4 regions of the Oceanobacillus caeni genome follow, and region 1 is predicted to be linked to each of the others. Evidence: riboswitches for the same ligand, from Rfam matches in the RefSeq annotation. Region 1 holds a riboswitch; each other region holds the start of a gene.

Evidence for each region. Region 1 has a riboswitch for S-adenosylmethionine ahead of ACFQ18_RS14445 (methionine ABC transporter ATP-binding protein). Riboswitches for the same ligand answer to the same signal wherever they lie in the genome.
Region 2: another riboswitch for S-adenosylmethionine. It lies ahead of ACFQ18_RS06880 (acyl-CoA dehydrogenase family protein); the one in region 1 lies ahead of ACFQ18_RS14445 (methionine ABC transporter ATP-binding protein).
Region 3: another riboswitch for S-adenosylmethionine. It lies ahead of metK (methionine adenosyltransferase); the one in region 1 lies ahead of ACFQ18_RS14445 (methionine ABC transporter ATP-binding protein).
Region 4: another riboswitch for S-adenosylmethionine. It lies ahead of ACFQ18_RS13950 (YezD family protein); the one in region 1 lies ahead of ACFQ18_RS14445 (methionine ABC transporter ATP-binding protein).

Annotation. Positions count from the first base shown of each region.
Region 1 is NZ_JBHTKV010000024.1:32,797-35,003, reverse strand. Features, by position in the region: gene ACFQ18_RS14445 (methionine ABC transporter ATP-binding protein) at 1-776, opposite strand, end outside; SAM riboswitch class I at 877-979, opposite strand; gene ACFQ18_RS14440 (helix-turn-helix domain-containing protein) at 1,104-1,643, opposite strand; gene ACFQ18_RS14435 (hydroxymethylglutaryl-CoA lyase) at 1,816-2,207, opposite strand, start outside.
Region 2 is NZ_JBHTKV010000006.1:146,096-148,302, reverse strand. Features, by position in the region: gene ACFQ18_RS06880 (acyl-CoA dehydrogenase family protein) at 1-1,013, opposite strand, end outside; SAM riboswitch class I at 1,303-1,409, opposite strand; gene ACFQ18_RS06875 (LysR substrate-binding domain-containing protein) at 1,578-2,207, opposite strand, start outside.
Region 3 is NZ_JBHTKV010000001.1:9,890-12,096, reverse strand. Features, by position in the region: SAM riboswitch class I at 334-441, shown strand; gene metK (methionine adenosyltransferase) at 772-1,968, shown strand.
Region 4 is NZ_JBHTKV010000022.1:15,523-17,729, forward strand. Features, by position in the region: gene ptsG (glucose-specific PTS transporter subunit IIBC) at 1-713, shown strand, start outside; SAM riboswitch class I at 914-1,017, shown strand; gene ACFQ18_RS13950 (YezD family protein) at 1,365-1,511, shown strand; gene ACFQ18_RS13955 (efflux RND transporter periplasmic adaptor subunit) at 1,936-2,207, shown strand, end outside.

The DNA of each region.
Region 1 (2,207 bases):
CCCGTCACCTTTTCTAATACGTGAGCTGGTAAATCAAATGAAATAACACTTGAAATAAATTCCCTCGTTAATTCATTTTTAGGACTTGCAAAGATTTCATACACATCACCTTCTTCAACGACTTTTCCAGCTTGCATGATTGCCATTCGATGACATATTTCCTTTACTACGTCCATTTCATGTGTAATTAATACGATCGTAATATTCATCTCTTTATTAATCTTCTTTAATAATTGAAGAATCGATTTCGTTGTTGTAGGATCTAAGGCAGATGTTGCTTCATCACATAAAAGAACTTTTGGATCATTAGCAAGTGCTCTAGCAATCCCAACCCGTTGTTTTTGTCCACCACTTAATTGGCCTGGATAAACATCCCGCTTATCACTTAACCCAACCATCGCTAATAATTCCTCTACCCTTGACGCAATTTGATTGGAAGGAACTTTTGCTGCTTTTAGCGAAAAAGCAATGTTTTCAAAAACCGTTTTTTGACTAACCAGATTAAAGTGTTGGAAAATCATACCGATTTTTAATCTAGCTTGTCTCAGCTTTTCACTTTTTAATTTAGTTAAATCAACACCGTCTACTGTTATATTTCCTTTAGTTGGACGTTCTAATAAATTGATACATCGTACAAGGGAACTTTTACCAGCACCAGAATAACCAACGATGCCATAGATTTCACCTTCATTAATGGTTAGTGAAACATTGTTAACGCCACTAACTTCTCCTTTTTTCGTCTGATATACCTTTGACAAATGATTAATGTTTATCATCTATATCCCCTCGCTCTTTTTACAGCCAATATGACATATTTTTACGAAAAAAAATACTCCATTCATCTGAAAGGAGCATCGACACAAACAATGTATCTTCCGCTTATCTTCCAGAATGTGATCATTCTGTTGGACTTGGCACCTTCCCATAAGGGGGTTGCCGGACGTCATTGGGCCAATCCCTCGGTCACTCTTGATAAGTTATATGAAAATTATTAAGTTAAAATTTATTATACGGCTAGTTAGTAAAACTGTCAATGAAGATTCGACATTTTTCTACAATTCCTAATTCATTAGTAACTTGGTAAAACAAAATTCTAACAACAACTATATGCTAATAAAGCATGTTAAAACCTGAGCTTCTTCATCATTGACTGGCACAAAGAGATGAGGTTTTTCCCCCTTGAAATAAGCACTATCCCCTTTTTCCATATAATAATTTTCCCCATCATAAAATAGATAGATAGACCCTTCCAAGATATATATAAACTCATCTTGTAAATGGGTATAAGTCTCCGTACGTAAATTTCTATGTTTAGGAGTGACATGAACAATGGTTGGTTCAATACTACTGAATTGAGAACGGTTTGCTAATAGCTCATAGGAATACCCCATATGTACATCACCAATTTGGGATTTCCTTTGTGATCTCTTCTGCAAAACTAATGAATCCTCTATTTTATCATCTAAAAGCCATGATAACGAAACATGTAATGCTTCACTTATCTTAGATAAAGTAGCTACAGCAGAAGCAGTTTGTCCGTTTTCAATTTTGGATAACATGCTTTTAGATATTCCACATTCGTCTGCAATTTGCTGTTGTGTTTTCTTTTGACGTAATCTTAATTCTTTTATTTTATGACCCAAATTTTTTAAATCGATAGAGACTCAGTCCTTTCCATTTAATCCCTACGAATACCAATGTTTTAATCATAGAATAGTACTTGATTCATAGTCAAGAAACTTCATACAACACGCTTCATTAAACGCATTTAAAAAGATGCTATTTATCGCTTAAATAAATAACATCTCCTCTCATTTAAAGACCACTTGCCAATAATGATCTACTAGGTAAAATCTTACCTAATTGATTTTGAATATACAAGGATGCTTCTTGTATTCTCTTTTCGTTAATACCGGTTTCAACCCCCATCCTATGAAGGAGATATAACACATCATTCGTCGCAACATTCCCTGCTGCCCCTGGTGCATAAGGGCATCCACCTAATCCTCCAATGGAACTATCAAATCGATAAATTCCATAATTCATAGCTGTCATAATATTCGCGATAGCCATTCCCCTCGTATCGTGAAAATGGAGAATAACTTTTTCAGTAGGATATCTTTTCAATATGTCATCCAGTAATGTTTCTACCTGTGATGGAACAGCAGAACCAATGGTATCCCCCAACGAAAGGTCATCAACACCGT
Region 2 (2,207 bases), on a different contig from region 1:
CTCATGGCTAAATCAACTATTTTTATTGCCTTATCCACAACAGATACTTTGGCTGCGTTAATATCTATTGCCATCTTTTGGCGAACTGCTTGACCACTTTCGTCCCATTTTCTTGATATACTGTATAGAAAATTCTCTGCTTCTAACAGATAAAGCTCTATTTCGCCTAATTTTTGCTTCACGTTCGGTAATTCTGAAATAGTTCCTTTAATACTGTTCGGAGAGTAGGTAGTGGCGAATTTCACCGCTTCTTCCTGTGCTGCTTTAGCAATCCCCAAATAACATGCCGGTATATGTAATATCCACGATGCAGGTTGATTATTGGAGTCTTCACGGTATTCTACTAAGTCATCATCATTCACTTGAACATTTTCTAAAATAAGATCATGACTACCAGTTCCACGCATGGCGATGGAATCCCATGTTTCGTCGATGGTTACTCCTGTAATGTCACGTTTGATGAGAAAATGGCCAATTTTATCTGAACCTTCAATGGAAGCAGCAACTACAAAATAATGTAGTGCAGGTGCTAAGGTTGTAAATGTCTTTCTGCCATTAATCTTCCATCCAGAAGCATTTTTTACGGCAATTGTTTCTGGTTTGCCTCCACGTTGAGGACTTCCAGTTGCAGGTTCCGTAATCGCATGGTTAATTAGTGCGCCATTAGTAATAACATCCTCCGCAAAATCTGTATATTTTTCTTTCTCCCAGCTATTATTTTCCCCATTATGTTTCGTAAGTCCCATATGCCAGCCAATAGCCAGTGCTGTTGAACCATCAGCTTTAGCGATTGTTTCTTGGTATTTTAACATTTCCGTTAAAGTGATTCCGGGTCCCCCGTATTCTTTTGGAATCGTAAGCGTGTGATAAGCAATTTTCTTTAAATCCTCTATATTTTCGAATGGAAAACTTGCTTCATTGTCATGTTTGCTTGCACGTTCTTTAAAAGGCTCCACTGTTTGTTGCAGAAGATTCTTTCTCTTTTCAAATGAATAAAGTTCTGTAAGTTTCAATTATATTCCCTCCGATATATTGTATCCTGAAATCTTGCACGCGGGCGCTGATACTGCGTGAAGTATCCTGATATTTTGCTCACGAGTGCTGACATCTCCATGGTGTTTACTGATATCTTACACACGAGTACTGATATCTCCGTGGTGTTTACCGATATCCTAAACACGAGTACTGATATCCCGTGTTTAAGATTCATAATGAAATGGTTTACTGCTGAATAGGAAAAGCCCTCGTCTCAAGAAGATGAGAGGAGGGCAGAAATGGACATCATTCCGGGCGACCTATATTTACTCATCTCTAGAATACTAAGTATTCTTCTGAAATTAGCACCATACAAAAATTTGCTGGTTGCTGAGACTTCATAGGGTCAGTCCCTCCGCCTCTCTTGATAAGAATCCTGATATGTTTACTTTGTATAATTGTAAGTATATATAGTAGATAAGTCAATGTTTTTTTAAAAGTGCATCTAATTCAATATTTATTTGTGGTTAGTTTAGGATATTTATAAGTTGCGACTAACCATCCGTGAGGGCTGAAGAAAAACCCCCACTGATGGAAGACTTCTATATAGGTGTTATTGGCGCTTGTTTATTTGTTTCAATCGTTTCGATAAATGTTCTGATTGTTGAAGTTAAGAAAGTATCGGCTCTTCTTATAAAGACTGTTTTAATCTTACTATATTGATCTGGAAGAGTATGACACTGGATGAGCCCATTTTCTTCAAAATGGGTAGTTGCTGACCTTGGAACAAATGTAACGCCAAGTCCCACGGCAACACTACGAAGGATGGTTTCTAATGTGCCGAATTCCATTACCTTTTTTGGAGTAATGTTTTGGTCTCTATACCAGGCTTCTAAGCGTGCTCGGTATCCACAGCCTTCACTAAAGCATAAGAACGGTTCCGCTTTCAAATCCTCTAACGTAGATGCACGATTATCTGAAATTAAAACAAGCTCCTCTTGAAACACTTCATGTGATATAAGATCTGGGTGAAATTCGGATTCTGTCACGAAGGCTCCGTCCAATTTATGATTTAATACTTTTTCTTCTAAGGTTTCTGTAACTCCGGTAACTACCGACAAATCAACATTTTTATATTTCTTTATATAGTTTGATAAAATTTGCGGTAAATGAATGACGGTTTCAACGGTACCGATTTCTAATTTTCCAGACGGTTCCTTTTTACTTTGAAC
Region 3 (2,207 bases), on a different contig from region 1:
ATTGTACTTTTCATTACATTCGATTATTAGTATAACACATATACAAAAATAATCCATACTATTTATGTTTCAATTTAGTAAAATTTGCTATTTGTTAAATTAACGGAAATAACTACAATATTTCTATCCCACTCAAGCCTCTAAGGAAACAAAGAAGGTAGGTGGGAGATCAACTGCCCGTAAAGATCCGATCAGTGCGACTAACCATCAGTGGAGAATGAAGGAAAACCCCCAATGATGGAAGTATTCTTTATTTGCTTCAACCATCATATGTAGAGGAAAAGTTATTGACATTACTCACACATTTCGTTACGATAACAATGGACGGAAACTCTCTTATTCCGAGTTGGCGGAGGGACAGACCCTATGAAGCCCAGCAACCTCACACGCTTGTGAAAAGGTGCTTACCTGAAGCAAGGATCATTCCTTGAACAATAAGAGTGAAAGGACCGAACCCTTTCCTCAATGTAGGATAGGGATTTTTTTGCTTTTAAAGAAGAAACAGTTCCTTTTATCCCACCTAAATGGGCAGTAAGACTCCCTCCTCAAGCTTCTGAAGAACAAAGAAGGTAAGCGGGAGATCAACTACCCGCAAAGGTCCGATAAGTACGACAGTGGGGAATGAAGGAAAATCCCCACTGATGGAAGTCTTCTTTATTATATAAAAAGCAATGGTTTCTTCAATGCTTTTATATATAGAATATACAAAGATCTTTAATCGAAATAATGAAAAGAGTTCCGTAACACCAATTAAAGGAGAGAATGAGCCTTATGGCTGAAAAACGTCGTTTATTCACATCTGAGTCTGTAACAGAAGGGCATCCAGATAAAATGTCAGATCAAATATCAGATGCCATTTTAGATGAAATTATAAAAAATGATCCCAATGCAAGAGTTGCTTGTGAGACTACAGTAACTACTGGTCTTGTTTTAGTAGCTGGTGAAATTACTACTAGTACGTATGTAGATATTCCTGCAATTGTCAGGAAAACGGTGAAAGAGATTGGCTATACAAGAGCTAAATATGGATTTGATGCAGATACCTGCGCTGTCTTAACAGCAATAGATGAACAATCTCCAGATATTGCGATGGGAGTAGATAAAGCGCTAGAAGCACGTGAAGGCAAAATGAGTGACGAAGCAATCGCTGCAATTGGAGCGGGAGACCAAGGATTAATGTTTGGTTTTGCTTGTGACGAGACAGAAGAGCTTATGCCTTTACCAATCTCATTAGCACATAAATTATCTAAACGATTAGCAGATATTCGTAAAGAAAATATAGTAGATTATTTACGTCCAGATGGAAAAACACAAGTAACTGTCGAATATGATGAAAATAATAATCCGGTTCGTATTGACACTATTGTTATTTCTACTCAACATCATCCAGAAGTATCTCAAGAACAGATTGAAAAAGACATGAAAGAACAAGTAATTCTTCCTATAGTGCCTAAAGAATTACTAGATGACCATACGAAATATTTTATAAATCCAACTGGTAGATTCGTTGTTGGGGGACCACAAGGCGATGTTGGTTTAACTGGTCGTAAAATTATAGTAGATACGTATGGCGGATATGCAAGACATGGCGGAGGGGCATTTAGTGGTAAAGATTCCACAAAAGTAGACCGCTCTGCTGCTTATGCAGCCCGTTATGTTGCAAAAAATATTGTTGCAGCAGGACTTGCGAAGTCTTGTGAAGTTCAGTTAGCTTATGCAATTGGTGTAGCGGAACCCGTTTCTATATCTATTGATACATTTGGAACTGGTACAGTACATGAAACTAAATTAGTGGATGCTGTTCGTAAAGTGTTTGATTTAAGGCCTGCAGGGATAATTAATATGTTAGACCTAAGAAAACCAATCTTTAAAAACACAGCGGCATATGGCCATTTTGGTAGAACAGATGTTCAGTTCCCGTGGGAGAAATTGGATAGGGTAGATGAATTAAAGGATTTAATAAAATAAAGTAACAGGAACAAAGGCGGAAGCGCCCGTTTAGTGACGTATAGACTGCGCCTGGCCATGCCAGGTGGTCCGATGTTGCCGCGCAAAGCGGCGGTTTTAATCGGACATTCCACTTCCGTAGGAGATAAAGGAAACATGCCCCTTCATAGGGGTATGCCGACGTTGGCCGCAAAGGCCGCACTTAGTCGGCCTTCCTTTAATACTTTGAGCCGATGTTGACTTTCACCGCAAGGGTATAA
Region 4 (2,207 bases), on a different contig from region 1:
CAAGACTCCGTGTTTCTGTCCATGATATTCAATCGGTTGATAAGGATGGATTAAAAGATTTAGGCGCTGCTGGTGTCCTTGAAGTTGGTAATAATATTCAGGCTATCTTTGGTCCGCGTTCTGAGATTATTAAAGGACAAATGCAAGATATTATGTCTGGGAAAAAACCTCGTCCAGCAAAAGAGGTAAATCAAGAGTCAGAAATAACACAACAAATCGAGGAAGTTAATCCGGAAGCCTTACAAAATGAAATAGTGGATGAAGCCTTTATTTCTCCAATTAAAGGGGAGATTGTTCCGATCACAGAGGTTCCAGACCAAGTATTTGCCGGAAAAATGATGGGTGATGGATTTGCAATTAAGCCAGAGGAAGGATTGATTGTATCACCTGTTAATGGAACCATTCTTAATGCATTCCCTACCAAACATGCACTTGGGATTAAATCCGAGGGTGGAAGAGAAATTCTCATTCATGTCGGGCTTGATACCGTGAATCTTCATGGGGAAGGCTTTGAAATGTTAATAAAAGAGGGAGATGTGGTAAAAACTGGACAACCTCTATTAAAAGCGGATCTACAATATATTGGTGATCATGCGAAATCAACGATTACACCAATTGTATTCACAAACCTTAAAGACGGTGAAAAGGTTATTATCGAGAAACAAGGAAATGTTGAACGAGAAGAAGAAAACATTATAAAAATTGAAGGATAAATTGGGATGAACAGGATCCCATTCCCATTAACAAAGACGGTTTCTATAGAGTGTATTCTGTAGAAACCGTCTTTTCTTATATTTGTTGCAGGCTCCAATTAACCTGAAGCCATAAAATAAAAAAATAGTTTAAAAAGGTGATTGACATTTCAAAAAATACTAGGTAAACTAATAAATACAATTAAACCACTAGGATTAGTAACTTATATAGAGAGGTGGAGGGACTGGCCCAACGAAGCCTCGGCAACAGACTTACAATAGTACTGTGCCAATTCCAGCAAGTATTTAACTTGATAGATAAGAAGAGCAAAGTGAACCTTGTTGTTTCACCCCTTTTCTTCTTCAGAATTGGGTTTTTTAATGCTGATTGGGCTACCAAAGGCATTCAATGTTTAAGCTCTTCATTTAGGAAATCATGTAATAGAAGAAAACAGAAGTTTAAAGAGTATGCCATTTATCCACCTAAACGAGCAGCAAGACACCCACCTTAAACTTCCAGGGAACAAAGAAGGTAGTTGGGAGATCATGCACGTAAAGGTCCGATAAGTGCAACTAACTATCAGTGGAGGATGAAGGAAAACCGCACTAATGGAAGTCTTTTTTATTTCTCATGACATTTCTTGAAAAAGGGGGAAAACTAGTTTGGATAAGATTGATGATGTACAACTCAATCATATTTTAACTGCATTAAAAGAATTAGAATATGGATCAGTAGTCATTACAGTCCATGATGGAAAGATTACACAAATAGACACAACCGAGAAAAAACGTTTTTCCTTAACGAAAAATCGTTCTTAAGGTACTTGATGTTGTGAAGGGGCTATGGGGCAGCTGGGAAGAGTATATATAGGCACTTAGTAAACATTGAATTTATCTATGTTTACTAAGTGTTTTTTTGTTGTTAGGAAATTATAAAATTTGCTGCATGTGGATACTTATTCAGAATAGGCCACGTCCGGTTTCAGCGCTAAAGCCGTAGCTAGACTTCCTTCACCTCCGGACGTCGTTATACGGGCGCTTGCGCCTTTGTTCTTACTTCTAAAAATTATTTTAGGAGATATGAGGCACCGTGGCTTCGCGCTGCCTTAGAATACCATGTAGATTTTTGTAAAAACTTTAGTAAAGTTCCAAAAATATATTGCCAAACTTTGGTTAGATACTATAATATTGTTATCAGTATTACGATTTTTTTACAAAAATATTACAAGTTAGGGAGAAAGATATGTCGAAGAAAAAAATTTGGATTTGGGTGAGTATTGGTGTTGTAATACTTCTGCTTTCAGGGGGAACTGGTTTATTCTTGTTACAGCGTTCAGCAATTGCTGCTTTTGGTAATGAGGAGTTCGAGCCGTATGGGGAAAAAGTAGAACTTCTAATGGAAATGAACGAAGATATGTCTTTATATACTGCTTTTTCCGGTAAGGTAGAGGCAGAAAAGATGGAAAAGGTATTCCCTGATCCGGAGAAAGGTACGGTTAAGGAAATTTTTGTTTC